Regions from separate parts of the Turicibacter sanguinis genome, predicted to be linked through region 1. Evidence: riboswitches for the same ligand, from Rfam matches in the RefSeq annotation. Region 1 holds a riboswitch; the other holds the start of a gene.
What was found. A riboswitch is a leader RNA that binds a small molecule or an ion and turns the genes downstream of it on or off. The one in region 1 is predicted to bind cyclic di-GMP.
Positions count from the first base shown of each region.

Region 2: it holds a riboswitch for cyclic di-GMP, as region 1 does, so the genes downstream of both, HLK68_RS03130 (prepilin peptidase) here and HLK68_RS08240 (NPCBM/NEW2 domain-containing protein) in region 1, are expected to answer to the same signal.

Region 1 covers NZ_CP053187.1:1,704,928-1,712,776, forward strand. The annotation lists gene gltB (glutamate synthase large subunit) at 1-2,772, shown strand, start outside; gene HLK68_RS08235 (hypothetical protein) at 3,012-3,410, shown strand; gene HLK68_RS14710 (hypothetical protein) at 3,615-3,740, opposite strand; cyclic di-GMP riboswitch class I at 3,967-4,053, shown strand; gene HLK68_RS08240 (NPCBM/NEW2 domain-containing protein) at 4,266-7,849, shown strand, end outside.
Region 2 covers NZ_CP053187.1:641,960-649,808, forward strand. The annotation lists gene HLK68_RS03120 (type II secretion system F family protein) at 1-556, opposite strand, end outside; gene HLK68_RS03125 (GspE/PulE family protein) at 568-2,256, opposite strand; gene HLK68_RS03130 (prepilin peptidase) at 2,349-3,014, opposite strand; cyclic di-GMP riboswitch class II at 3,067-3,150, opposite strand; gene HLK68_RS03135 (transglycosylase domain-containing protein) at 3,407-5,398, shown strand; gene HLK68_RS03140 (hypothetical protein) at 5,442-5,759, opposite strand; gene HLK68_RS03145 (hypothetical protein) at 6,163-6,387, shown strand; gene HLK68_RS03150 (S1C family serine protease) at 6,421-7,566, opposite strand; gene HLK68_RS03155 (TatD family hydrolase) at 7,590-7,849, opposite strand, start outside.

The sequences.
Region 1 (7,849 bases):
CCATATACGGCACAGTTGAATATTTTAAAGTCTAGTCCACAACTATTCTTCGATTACTTCAAACAAAATTTTGCACAGGTAACCAACCCACCACTGGATTCAATCCGTGAAAAAAGAGTCTTCTCATTAAAGACTTCTTTAACACCGGTTGTCTCATTAAAAGATGAGCCATTAACTTACCCAGTGTATCAATTAGAATCACCTATTTTAATGCAAAATCAATATGAAACTTTACTAAAGGAAACCACATTCAAACACATTCACCTATCGTTAAAAATTGACACCACCTTACGTGATGCTGTTGCGAAGTTCAGACAAAGCGTCATTGAGGCAACAAATGAAGGTGTTCATATCATTATTTTAGACGATGAATGTGAAGGAAAAGTCATTCCATCTTTAATGGCGACAAGTATTGCGCATGAAGTATTAGTTAAAATGGGGAAACGTCTAGAAGTTCGACTCATCTTAAAATGTGGTGATGCCCGTTTACCGATTCATTTTGCAATGTTACTTGCTTATGGAGGTGACTTCATCTATCCATATTTCTGCTATCACGTCATTACAAAAAATGTAGAAGATAAAGAAACAGTTCTTAAAAATTATTTAAATGGATGTAAAGCCGCTTTATTAAAACAAATGGCTAAAATGGGAATCTCAACGATTTCTTCGTACCGTGGATCAAAAGTGTTTGAAGTTGTTGGTCTAAATGATGAGGTGACCTCTTTATTTACAAGTAAATCATCATTATTTGGTGGGAAATCCTACGAAGACATTGAAGCGGGATTACTAGGAGAAGGGCTAGATTTAGCAAAAGTCAATGAATATCAAAACATGGACTCAATCTTCATGAATCACGCATACTCAAAAAAATTCATCAAAGACATTAAAGCTGTCGTATCCGCTAATGATTATGATGGATTCAAACGCTTAACTGAAGAAGAAAGAAATCGTCAAATTAACCTTCGTGATTGCTTAAGCTTAAACAGAACTCAATCGATAGCGATCGAAGACGTTCAACCAGTCGAAGAGATTATTCGTCATTTTGTTGCATCAGCGATGTCATACGGTGCTTTATCTATTGAAGCTCATGAAACGATTGCCCGTGCTTTTAATGAACTTGGAGCATCTTCAAATAGCGGTGAAGGTGGGGAACTTGTTGAACGTTTTGGAACGATGACCGCTTCAAAAGTGAAGCAAGTTGCTTCAGGCCGTTTTGGTGTTACCTATGATTATTTACGTAGCGCTGAAGAAATTCAAATCAAGATGGCACAAGGTGCAAAACCTGGAGAAGGTGGACATTTACCAAAATCAAAAGTTGATGAAAATATTGCCCGCGTTCGCTATGCCAAACAAGGTGTAGATTTAATTTCACCACCCCCTCACCACGATATTTATTCCATTGAAGATTTAGCGCAGTTAATTCATGATTTACAAACAACAAATCCATCTGCTCTGATCAGTGTTAAATTAGCATCACTTGCAAACGTTGGAACGATTGCAAATGGAGTGGTTAAAGCAGGAGCTGCTAAAGTGGTTATTTCAGGATTTAATGGAGGAACAGGTGCTTCACCAAAATCTTCACTAAAATACACGGGACTTCCTTGGGAATATGGGCTATATCAAGCGCACAAATCATTACTAGAAAATGATGTACGTCATGAAACGTTTATCCAAGTTGATGGACAAATTAAATCAGGGTATGACGTGGTCATGGGAGCAATCCTTGGAGCCGATGAATTCGGAATCGGAACCATGTGCCTTGTCATGGTAGACTGCATCGGATGTAAACAATGTCATACAGGTAAATGTCCCGCTGGAATTACCACTCAAGATGAAACATTGCGTGCTCGCCTCAAACAAGATCCGACGTTATTAAAAACTTATTTAACTTATGTGGCGCGCCAAACACGTGAAATTATGTCTTACCTTGGAGTGAAATCACTTGAAGAACTTCGTGGACGCACAGACCTTTTAGTTGTGCCAAATCATTTAAAATTAGATTGGTTACAACCATTGCCTGTGACTCAAGATATGAATGTGAGAAAACAGCAGATACCAGTGCCAAAGTTAGTGGCAAACGAAGTAAATACTATTGATTCTTCTTTAAGAACACTTGGGGTGCAACTCGTAAGTGATCAAATGCGTACATTTGAAACTTATGGTTATGCTGGACAAAGTTTTGGAGCCTTCATGAATGAAAGTGTTGAACTTATTCATACTGGATATGCCAATGACTATGTTGGTAAAGGATTAAGTGGCGGACGTATTACCGTTAAAGTTAATGAGACGATTCGCCAATTAGAAGAAGAAAACCCTGAATATATCAATCATCACTTAATTGCTGGAAATACGATTCTTTACGGTGCGACTTCAGGAACATGTTATCTTGAAGGGCGAGTTGGAGAACGTTTTGCCGTCCGTAACTCAGGTGCAACGGCAATCAATCACGGAATGGGAGTTCATGCCTGTGAATACATGACAGGTGGAGTTGTTATTTCCTTAGGAGATGTGGACGCGAATATTGGTGCCGGTATGACAGGTGGATTGTTATTCATTTATAAACCATCGGATCTCAACCTAAAACTTAATACGGCCTACGTCAATGTCTTTGAAATGAAAGAAGAACATCGACAAATTCTAAGTGCTGTGTTACAAGATTACGTTATCAAAACAAATAACACACTTGCCTCAAAAATTTTAGTTAACTTCGAAGAAGAGGCATTGAACTTTACACTCATTACATCATCAGATTACTATGAATTAGAACTATAACCAAAAGTGCTATCCTTGAGATAGCACTTTTTTAATACAATGATAAATAAATATTGTTAAAAAATGGTATAATCGTTTTAGTAGTAAGGGGAATAGGATGTTAAAGAAAAGGATAACCATGATTGCAATGAGGGGGAAAAATATAAGATGCGAGATATAAAGGGACATGATGTCTTGTAGGAGCTGATATTATGAAATTTAATAGCGCTTAAATGTGATGAATTAAAGGGGGGAATGAAATGTTAAAAAAAATCATGATCATGATGTTACTGTTCATCGTAGCAGGGTGTCAAAGACAAGAGAATCTACAGGAAACACCGATTCATACATCCATTCAATTATTTTCAACTTTAACAGGAAATTTAGTTCAAACAGACGACGAGTCTTATAAAGAATATGTTGAATTATTTCATGATCTATTCAAAGAAAAGGCAACGTATGAAAAGTTTCTAGGATTAAAAAATATGACAGGCTCAACAGGAGTGAGTTATTCAAACTTCGTCATGATGCAGTTAGATAATGGGGAAATGATACTTGTCTCCTTTGTTCCATGGCCAGAAGAAGACCGATATGAAATTTACGATATTTATCTTGTACCAGATTCAGTGAAGTATTATTTTGAAGATATTCAAAACTAAGCGCCAGCCATGATAAAATACTTGAAGAAGGGTTCACAGATGACGAGTAAAGCGTTTAGATATTCCATTGAAATTAAATAGGCCGCTAATGATTAGCGGCCTATTTAATTATTTGAGGTTCTGATTCGTTTATTAAAATTGATTACAATTTAAGAGAATCAGTCCATTTTCTTTGAGGTAAAAAAGGACTGATATTAAATGTCATTAATGTTTTTGTTCTTTTTTCTTAGTTGTCACTCCAGTTCCTGGAACAGGTTCACCTGCTTCATAAACTTTACCAGGTTGTTTAACTTTTTTTTCATTATATTTATGCATTTTTCCTGACATCATTTGTCACCTCCTTCATCGTTATGATTTACCAAAAAAATTAAAGTAATTCTCAATTGTGACATAAAAAAGATAATTTTTTATTGGGGAAGCGTTCGATAAAATGCTATTAAAGTTAAATGGGTGACAATCTTGACACCTAGATTCTACTTTACATTCACTGGGAATTTCTTGTATGATGGGAATGCGTAAAAGTTGTAGAAATCGCATGAAAAAATGTATAAATCCTAAATTTTATAGGCAAATTTGGAGAAATCCAAAGACGCAAAGCTAAAGGGGCTAAGGTCAATTGAGACTATGCTAGCCAGTTGCCGAAGAAAATCTATTCTTTGTTCGTCATAAATTGATTAAAACTAACATGATGTTGATTAGTTATGAACTTTTTGTGGTGCTTAAATTAGATGGTAACTACCCTTTAGGGTAGTTTTTTGTTTTCTTAGGCAGGAATAGTTTTCTTAGTCAGATAAGAGGCGAATATTCCATTGTTTTATTGAATAATCCTTAAAAATTTTCCAAGGGGGACGAAGTATGAAAAAACAACTATCAGCTATTTTAGCAGTATCATTGATAGCATCTAACTTTTCACCAATGATCGACATTTATGCTAGTGAATTAGCAAAAGAAACGGTAGTCGATTTAAATGAATCAAAAAGTATGCAAAGTGTTACAGCAACAATTACGCCATTTACCTTAACAAATTATCGTAACTTTGAATCGTATAATGAACAATTTAAAATAGCAACAAGTCAAATTAAATCGATTACGAATAACGGGGGACAGTATTCATCAAGTTCAATTGATAAAGCAATTGATGGAAATTTATCAACTCATTGGGAAACCGGAAAGCAGAATAATTCTTCCTTTAAAAATGAAGTTGTCTTTGAATTTGAAGAAGTTGAATCCATTAATCGTTTAATCTATGCGACTCGACAAGATTCAGCAAAAGGTAAAGGATTTCCAACTGAATTCGAAATTTATGGTTCTTTAAGTGGAAGCGATGAAGATTATCAATTATTAGTAACGGGAGAACATAAAACAACAGGAGATCTTTTAGAATTTAAATTTCCAACGATGACAGTAAAAAAAATTAAATTTGTTTTTAAAGAAGCTAATCAAAATTGGGCGAGTGCTTCAGAATTTTGGTTCTATAAAGAAGATGCTATTCTTGAACAAATGAATGAAATGTTTACGAATGAATCAAAAAATGAATTAAGTTCCCATGTTGATACACTTGAAAAATTAAATGAATTCGAAGCCACAGTGATGAATCATCCTTTATACGATGAGTATAAAGAAGATTTTAATAATGCACGAGTTTTACTTGAGAGTATGGAAGTTGTTTATATGAATGCGATTGTATCTAAATTCACTTCATTAGCGGATGAACGATTAGAGGCATATGACGAGTTATATAAAATTCCTTCTGAAAAAATTACAAGTATTACAACAAATGGTGGGCAATACGCATCGAATGATATTACTAAAGCAATTGATGGTAACTTCAATACTAACTGGCATTCAGGAAAACAAAATACATCAACTCATACAAATGAAGTGATTGTGACCTTGGATGAATTAACAACAGTTAACCGAATCATGTATACCAATAATCGTTCACGCGGTTTTGCTCAAGAATTTGAAATTTATATTTCAAAAACTAGCCAGGGAGAAACGTTTGAAAAGGTAACCAGTGGACAAATGTCAATTGATACGAATCATACGATGGAAATATTATTTAATCCAACAGAAGCACGTCGAATTAAATTTGTGTTTACTAAGGGATATGAAGATTGGGCAGTTGCCTCTGAGTTTGGAATTTATAAACAAGATAGCTTATCAGAAATGATGAATCGATTATTCGTTGATCCTTCAATGAGTGAAATCACTCCTGAATTTGGAACTCTTGGTGCACTTAATTCCTTGATCGAATTATCAAAAAATCATCCATTTGCGGACGAATATCTTGAAAAATTAAATTTAGCAAAAGAATTAATAGAATTTGGTGTTATTCAATCCGGAACATCAAACGTGTCAAAGTTTACACCTTTCTATACGGATTATATCAATCAGTATGATGAGCAATTTCGTGTAAACATTTCTAATATTAGTAATAATGGTGGAAGTTATGGTGGAGCAGCAATAAATTATGCGATTGATGAAGATGTAACAACTCACTGGGAGACAGGAACCCCTAATAGTGAAACATTTAAGAATGAAGTCGTATTAACTTTAGATAAAGCAACCGAAATCGATCGTTTAACCTATAAGGCGAGAACAATTAATAAAGGATTTCCAACCAAGTTTAGTATTTATATTTCACCGGTCGGATCAGGGGATAATTTCCAAAAAGTTTCAGAAGGTGGTTATACTGTTACAAATGATATGTTAGAAATCAAGTTTGATTCGACCAAAGCAAAACGTATTAAATTTGTCTTTGAAGAGGCTTATCAAGATAGACCATCTATTGGAGATATTCGCGTTTACAAAGAAGATACTGTCTTAAATCAAATGAAAAACTTATTTACGGATGGATTAATGGATACCGTATCTGAAGCGTATAATACGATTGAAAAATTAGCAGTGTTAGAAGCAGAGGTTGAAGGACATCCGTTAGCAACTGTTTACTTAGAAGAGATTCAAATTGCAAAAGATATTTTGAACGGGGAGTTACAAACTATTAAAACAGTTGTTGCCGAACAGCATGGGGATCGTAATGCTCACGCCAGTCAAAATTTAAAATTTGGATTCGGGGATAACTTCCAATCAACAGGAATTGTTGCTTTAGCAGGTAAAGAAATTACAGTTTATGTGGATGCAGAGCCTGGACAACCGCTACCACAATTAGTTTTTTCACAGCAAGAAGGAAGTTTTGCAAATTGGGGAAGAACAGTTAGCTTACATATTGGGAAAAATGTTATTACAGTACCGACAGTTTCACAAAATGATGGATGGTATAATCATAGTGTGACCCCTGGTGGTGCCGTTTATATTTTAAATCCATATACAGAGGAACAACAATCTAAAGCTCCTATTATCCGATTCGCTGAGGGGGTTGAAAAATTCCCAATGATGGATGCTAATACAAATGAACAAGAATTTTTAGACTTACTAAAAGATTATAAAACTCGTCTAGATGCAGATAAGGCCGCTAATCCAGATGTAATGGATCGTCAAATGATTGATGTCGTTGAAGTTGTTTCTGATCACCTAGTATTCACTGGGACAGCAACGGGGGCTTATACAGCGTATATCGAGCAAGAATTTGGCCCAATGAATACCGTTAATATGTACAATGATCATATGGACATGGTATTTGATTACTTAGGGTTAGACGGAAGTAGCCTGCAACATGATGTGAAGTATACACGTGAAAATATCCGTTTAGCACAACCATTTGGATATATGTATGCAGCAGGAAATCATATCGGTGTTCAAAGCGATGTGATGGTTTCAATGCTAACGAGCATTGGTGGATGGGGTGTTGACCATGAAATGGGGCACCGTTTAGATATTGGCGTTCGAACAATTGGAGAAGTGACGAATAACATGATTCCTCAGTTCTCATCATATTATTACAATAAACCAAATAAACGAATTCCATTTGAAAGCCACGTTTATAAAAATGTAATTGCAACAGATAATAACGCCTATTATGCAGGTGGATATTTTGAACAATTAGCAGTATTTTGGCAACTTGAAATGATCTATCCAGGTTATTGGGGGAAATTAAATAGCCTGTATCGTGAAAATAATGTCGTGTTAGATTCGAGTAATACAGCTAATGATAAATTAAATCAATTAGCTAAATATTCTAGTATTGCTTTAGAGTTGGACTTAACGGAACATTTTGAACGCCATGGATTCTTCGTGTCAGATGAAACAAAAGAATTCACTAGACAATATGAAAAACCAAATGTGAAGACTTGGTACGCTAATTACGATTACATCGAATACGAGGGAACGGGATTTGATGATAATGTCACCACAGCACTCAATCTATCGACATTATCAGATCAAATTAAACTCACATTCCATGTTAATCAAAGTGCCTCAAATGATGTCATGGGATATGAAATCTTTAAAAATGGCGAATTAATCGGATTTACCTCAAC
Region 2 (7,849 bases), 1.1 Mb from region 1:
TTAAAATAACTGTCACAGCTCCTGCTGCTACAATTGCTAGAATCGATGGATATATCATTGCATTTTTAACTTTAGCATTCATCTTATTTTCTTTTTCATAGTACACAGACATACGTAGCAAAATCGTATCCAAATTCCCGCTGACCTCTCCCGATTGAATCATCTTCAGCAGCAATTCTGGAAACTCCTCTTCATGCTTTGACATCGATTCATACAATGACTCTCCGCGCTGCACATCTTCATGAACCTGTGTTAAAGCTTTTTTAAGTTCAGGATGCGTTAACTGTGTTGACAAGATATCCAAACAGTTATCAATCTGAACTCCGGCATCGACCATCGTGTAAAACTGACGACAAAATACCGCAATATCCTTGAGTTTAACTTTCTTTTTAAGACCCAAATTAATATTTGTACTTTCGATGACTTCCTCAATCATTAAAGGGTAATAGCCATTTGACGAAATAATCGCCAATACTTCATCTTTCGACTTCGCTTCATACACACCTTCTACCTTTTCATTCGTAGAAGTTAACGCGCGATACTTAAACTTCGCCACATACTCTCCCCCTAACGTTCAAAGACTGCCACATCCGCCAACTCTTCAAGCGTTGTGATACCATCCATGACTAATATCTTACATTCATCAGCAAGTAATCTCATATGATGCTGAAGTGAAATTTCTCTCAGTACCGTTGCATCTTTGTTTTGAGCAATCGCTTCTCGATGTGCCTTCGTAATCTCCATAATCTCGTAAATTCCTGTACGACCAATATAGCCAGTCTGTTGACAATGACCACATCCCACTCCCTTATATAAAGTCAGTGGTTTTAATGGATCTTCGCATAAGAAGTTCTTTTCGTGTACTGAAGCTTCATAGGCTTCCTTACAATGCGGACAAATCTTCTTAACAAGACGTTGTGCGATAACCCCCGTAATCGAAGATGCTACTAAGTAAGATTCAACTCCCATATCAACTAAACGATTAATCGTTGTTGGGGCATCATTTGTATGAAGTGTACTTAAAACTAAGTGACCTGTAATCGCAGCACGTGTTGCAATTTTCGCTGTTTCTTCATCACGAATCTCACCAATCATGACAATATCAGGGTCCTGACGTAAAATACTTCGAAGACCACTAGCAAACGTTAAACCAGCTTTTGTATTTACATTAACCTGATTTACACCATTTAACGTATACTCGACCGGATCTTCAACCGTGACAATATTTACTTTATCTGTATTTAAATCTTCTAAAATCGTATATAGAGTCGTTGATTTTCCACTTCCTGTTGGACCTGTTACAAGTATGATGCCGTGTGGATTCGATAAAATACGGTCAAGTTTCTCGATATTTTCGCCACTAAGTCCTAGACGTTCTCGACCAAACTGGTATGATGAACGATTTAAAATACGAATTACAATTTTCTCCCCACTTACAACGGGTAAAATCGAAACACGTAAATCAACATCATACTCTCCAATTCGCATCATAATACGACCATCTTGAGGCACACGTTTTTCAGCAATATTGAGACCTGCTAAAATTTTAATACGTGCAACAAGTGGTGCTAATGATTCAATTCCTAGTGTATTAACTAGACGTAAATCACCATCAATACGATAACGAATACGAATCTCATGTTCAAAAGGTTCAATGTGAATATCTGAAGCACGCATTTCAATTGAGTTTCTAAATAAGAAATCAACCATTTTAACAACAGGTGCATTTTTCACATCTTCTAAATCTTCAATATTGGTTGTCATTAAACGAGTTTGTAATGATTCCTTTGTTAAAGCTTCTGCTGCTTTAGAAACTTCTTCACTCGTATAAATAATCTTAATAAATTTAAAAATATCACTTTTTGGGGCAATGTAAACTTCAACTTCAAGGGCTGTTGCAATTGAGATATCGTCAATCGCAAAAATATTTAATGGGTCAGCCATGGCAACTTTAATTTTATGAACATCCATTTCAAATGGAACTAATCCGTATTTCTCACATAAATTTTGAGAAATAGCCTTAATCGCATGTTTATCAAAATCAATATTATTTAAATTGACTTGCTGAATCCCTGTTTGTTCTTCAACTGCCTCAATAATATCAAGTTCTGTTATAATCTTTTGATCAACTAGAATCTCTCCTAGCTTTTTACCCAGAATCTTTTGATTCTTTAAAGCTTCTTGTAACTGAAAATGATTAATCTTTCCAGCTCGAACTAATATATCTCCTAGACGTCTTTTTTCAGCTAACCCCATATCCTTCCTCCACATGTTGCGAAAATGTCAAAAATTACTACAATTATACAATAAAATAACATTTTCTTCAATATTTTACCTTTTTTCCTAAATTAATAAATTAAATTCAGATAAAATTCTATAATATTTTGTCCCATTAACATCGCAATAAAAGATCCCATTACCAGATAGGGACCAAAAGCCATTTCATCTTTCATTCCTTTTAATTTTAAACTTAATAATATCGCCCCAACGATACCACCTAAAACAAATCCCAAAAATAAAGTAATCACCAATCCTTGAGTTCCAAGATATAAGCCAGCTAATGCTGCAATTTCAATATCGCCTTCGCCCATCCCGCGTGTTAAAACTACAATTAATCCAATCACACCAAATCCAATGAATGCACCCATCAAATCATCTACTGGCCATGCTTGGGATTTAAAACTTTCTATCCCCATAAATAATAATCCGCCTAATGCGGTAATTAAAGTTGTTGATCGATACACATAAGTCGTTTTAAAATCAATCAAACCAATCAAAATCATTAAAACTGTAAAAAATAAATATTTATACAAGTCTAACTGTAAACCATATTTTTGATAAAGAGAAATTCCTATACTTCCTATTAATGCAGAAAGTAATAAACTATCTATGATTTCTTTCTGATTAAAATGTATCTTCCAGCTTGCCATCGGTAGCTCTTCGATTAATCCCGTAGCTGCTATTTTTATCATTGGACCTAGGCAAAGACTCATAATTAAAATAATACTGATCATGTCTAACCGTCCTTTTCTCCTTAATTTTAAGCATAAAAAAAAACGGCTCCACAAAAAAGGCAGCCGGTTGTACCAATAACTCCATATGTCCCAGGTACCCAAATACAGGACATATTTCAACATTTCCAACTAAAATAATATCATCTTTTCAAAAAAACATCAATTTTTTTAGAGTATTTCTATCACAACAATTTTTATTCTTTTACAAATTTTTCATTAATAACTAAAACGATTGCATCAAAAAAATAATCCATTAATTCTCAGAATTCTAATATTATTTAATTAACCCTCGATTCCTGAATTTCAATTAAATAACATTTTTATAACTTTATCCCTTAATTTGTAAATATTTTAGAAATATCTGGATAAACTAACTTCTGAGGTGAAGTTATGTGAAAAAGTTATCCACATTTTTTAAGACCAAATATTTAGTTGTAACAATGATTATGGGAATTGAGTTAGTGGCAATCCTGGGACTAACCGTTTATCAATATTTTAAATATCTCCCTGCCCCAGACATTAACGTCAATACAACCATTACTTTTTATGATTCAGATGGAGAAGTCTTTTTAGAAAAAACATACCCTAAAAATCAAAACTGGGTTACACTCGATGAAATTTCTCCTTACGTGATTGATGGATTTATTGCGACCGAAGACCGTAATTTTTATAATCATATGGGATTTGATCCAATTCGCATTGCAAAAGCCGTTTTAGTTAACATAACGACTGGAAGCAAATCTCAAGGTGCATCAACGATTACCCAACAGTATGCTCGTAATTTATTCTCGGACTTTGATAAAACATGGGAAAGAAAAATTAAAGAGGCATTTTATGCATTGAAGCTTGAAATTGCCTATGATAAGGAGACCATTTTAGAAGGTTATTTAAATACAATTAACTTCGGTCATGGTAACTATGGAATTGAAGATGCAGCCTTATTCTACTTTGACAAACATGCGAGTGAACTCACACTCGAAGAAGCATCTGTTTTAGTTGGGATTCCAAAAGGTCCTAGCTACTACTCTCCACTCATCAACTACGAAAATGCCATGTCAAGAAAACAAATCGTGCTAAAATCAATGCTCGTTGAAGACTATATTACACAAGAAGAATACGATCTTGCGCTTAACACAGAGGCAACCATTATTGGGGAACATCCAGAAGCACTTGAATATGATGCCCCATATTATGTCGATGCTGTTTTAAGTGAAGTGGATAAACTGCTAGATGGACAAATGATGTCCTATCGTCATTTAAATATTTGCACGACGCTTGATCGCGAGATTCAAACTTATGTCAACGATGCTATTGAAGACACGATTAAACAAGAGGGAGTTCAAACAGCCGTCATCGTTATGGACCCTCAAACTGGATATGTGAAAGCTCTCAGTGGTGGAACCAATTACGAAACCTCTCAATTTAATCGAGCGTTATATAGTCGACGTCAAATCGGTTCTATGATGAAGCCATTTCTCTATTACGCCGCCCTTGAGTATGGATTCACCCCTTCAACCACCTTTATGAATGAACCTACATCTTTCACTTATAATGATGGAGCAAACACTTATACACCTGGAAACTACTCAGGTGCCTATGCTTACGACGAAATTTCAATGGCTAATGCCATTGCTGTATCTGACAATATCTTTGCAGTTAAAACGCACATGTTTTTAGGAATGGATGTCCTGTCTGAAACCGTGAAACGCTTTGGAATCGAAGAAGAAATTCCACAGATTCCATCCGCTATTCTTGGAGTTAGTTCAATAAATATTATGGAAATGGCCGAGGCCTATAGTATCTTTGCTAATAACGGACAAAGTGTTGAACGAAAATTTGTAACTGAAATTACAGATGGACGTGGCTTCTATGTGTATAAAGATCAAGCCTCTCAAGGTGAACAAGTTTTAGATCAAACCAAAACGTATATCATGAATGAAATGATGACTGGAATGTTTGATATTAATCAAAACAATCATCTATCTGTAACAGGACTATCTATTATCCCAGAACTTACCCACCGATATGCTGGTAAAAGTGGAACAACAAACACCGATTCTTGGATGATTGGATATACTCCTGAACTTGTGACAACCGTTTGGACTGGATACGATGAAGGTCAGACACTCGATGGTGTTGAAGTCAATCGATATGCCAAAAATATTTGGGCATCTGTCATGGAAAACTCATTAAAAGAAAGTGGATCGACTTGGTTTGAAACACCTAAAAACGTTGTTCCAGTTTCAATCGAACCCGTATCTGGGTACCTTGCAGCAGATGACTGCGATAAAAAAGTAACGCTTTATTATGAAAAAGGAAATATCCCAACAACGACATGTTCAGCTCATGAAAAAGAAACAACTATTGTGGATAACGCAAACTAAAAAAGAAGATGTAAAAGTAGCTTTCTACTCTTACATCTTCTTTTTATCTTTTGTTTTCTAAATATTCTTTTAAAATATAAGGCATTTTTGCTTCAAGTACTTTAAACTCTGTCTTTAAATCCACTTTAATATTATCCACATCTTTTGAAATATTATTGATTTCCTCTTTTAAGCGTTGATTCTCTTCTCTAACAACCGCCCTAATCAAATCAATAATATTCTCTTCCTCTACCTTTTTCGCTTCACGTTCCATATCAGCAATAATTAAATTACAAATATAATTAGATTGATTCTTCTTTGACTGTAGATAAGGAATAACTGTAGGTTCGTAATGTTCGTTAATATTAAACGTTTTAAGCATGCTCTCAGATCCCTTCTTATCAATTAAATGGTTAACTTAAAACGACTTTTACATAAAAAATAGTCCATTCACAAACTCGATTAATACCATTGTTACTTGAATAATTTAACCTTTACTAAATCATATGCGACACGTTGCAAATCTAGACATTTTTTAAGTAATTTTTATTAACTTTCTTTATCCTTCCTCCCCATCAAGCCTTCATTACCTATATCAAAACAAAAACATTTCTTATCTATTTCAAGTCACAATTAATAGCTAACAAAAACATTTATAATCTATTCACCTGTTCATCTCAAGTAATGCCTAAATATTTTAAACTAATTCAGCATATACTAACTTTAGCTATAAAAAACTGATCTGGACTTCTATATTCAACTTATTTAACGTCAGGAGGATTCCCATGAAAGACAAAAATTTAATAGAAAAAATACAATTTGAAGCTGGTCAAATAACCGAAGGAATCATTTTAGGAACAGGAAAAGTTGTCACAGCTATCGAAGATGCTGCCGTCGATCTAACAGAAGATATTCTTGATACTGTCAAAGAAAACAATGAAGATTTAGCCGATGATATCGATGAATTAGAAGAAAAAATAGAAAAAAATCGTATCTCTAGTAAAGAATAAAAAAAGTCCAATCGATTGATTGGACTTTTTTTATTAGCTAATTTCAACATCAGCTGGTTGAATCGTTGTTTTTAAATCTAATGTTTGTTGTTCACGAACAACCGTTAATGTGATTTCATCACCTTCACGGAAATCATATAATTTTTTTCTAAATGCCATTGCGTCATCAACTGAATCACCATTAATCGCTGTTACCACATCACCAGCTTTAATTCCCATTTGTTCAGCAACACCACCATCAAATACTTCATAAATGAAAACACCTGTTTTTTGATCAGTTGAAATATTTAAAATCTCTTTTAAACGATCTGGAATCATACTCATATCTTGAATATAAACACCAAGTTGTGGACGGCGAACTTCACCGTAAATTTCTAAATCATTAATAATTGGAAGTGCAACATACGTTGGAATCGAGAAAGACATCCCCTCAACCGAACTTGTTGCAATCTTCATTGAGTTAATCCCAACTATTTTACCATCTAAATTGATTAAAGCTCCACCACTGTTACCAGGGTTAATCGCCGTATCTGTTTGTAAAACAGTCATTTCCCAATCATCATATCCGTCGCTATTTAAATCAACAGAAACCGTACGATCCTTACCAGAAACAATTCCTGATGTTGCAGAACCTGCAAAGTTTAATCCTAAAGGATTCCCAATTACAATGACCGTTTGCCCTACTTGTAAATCTTCAGTACTACCAAACTCAGCTACTGCATCAACTGTCACATCAGAAACTTTTAATACTGCTAAATCTGTATAAATATCGCTACCTAATAACTCGGCTTCAGAACGATTACCATTCGAGAACACAACCTCAAAATAATCACCGCTATCTACAACGTGTTGATTCGTTACAATATAAGCCGTATCTCCTTCAGCTTTATAAATAATTCCTGATCCCTCACCTTGTGTACGGTTATTTGCAAAATTAACCACACCAACAATAGCAGGCGATACTTTTTGAATTGCTTCAATGCGTTGAGATTCTTGAGTTACTACTTCACGTTCTACAACTTCTTGAATAATATTTTGATTATTATTATCCGTTGTTTGAGTCGTTCCTGTATTTCCCCCAACGCTCGCTTTATCATAATAGAAGTTCGCAATAAAGAAAACACTCCACGCCGTTACTAAAACAACTAAAGATGTGTATAAAACCTTATTCATTTTCATTCTACCATCCACCTTTCAATAAATTATCCGATTTTAAATAAAGCACAGGCATTTGCCATCGTCTGCTGACAAACTTCTTCATAAGGCACTTCTTTAACTTCAGCGATCTTTTTAGCCACCAATGAAACATAAAAAGGTTCATTCCGCTGCCCACGATGTGGATGAGGTGTTAAATAAGGCGCATCCGTTTCAATCAATAAATGTTCAAGTGGAATTTCACGAGCAACCGACTGTGGCTTTTTCCCATTTGTAAAGGTCACAGGTCCTGCTAATGAAATTTTAA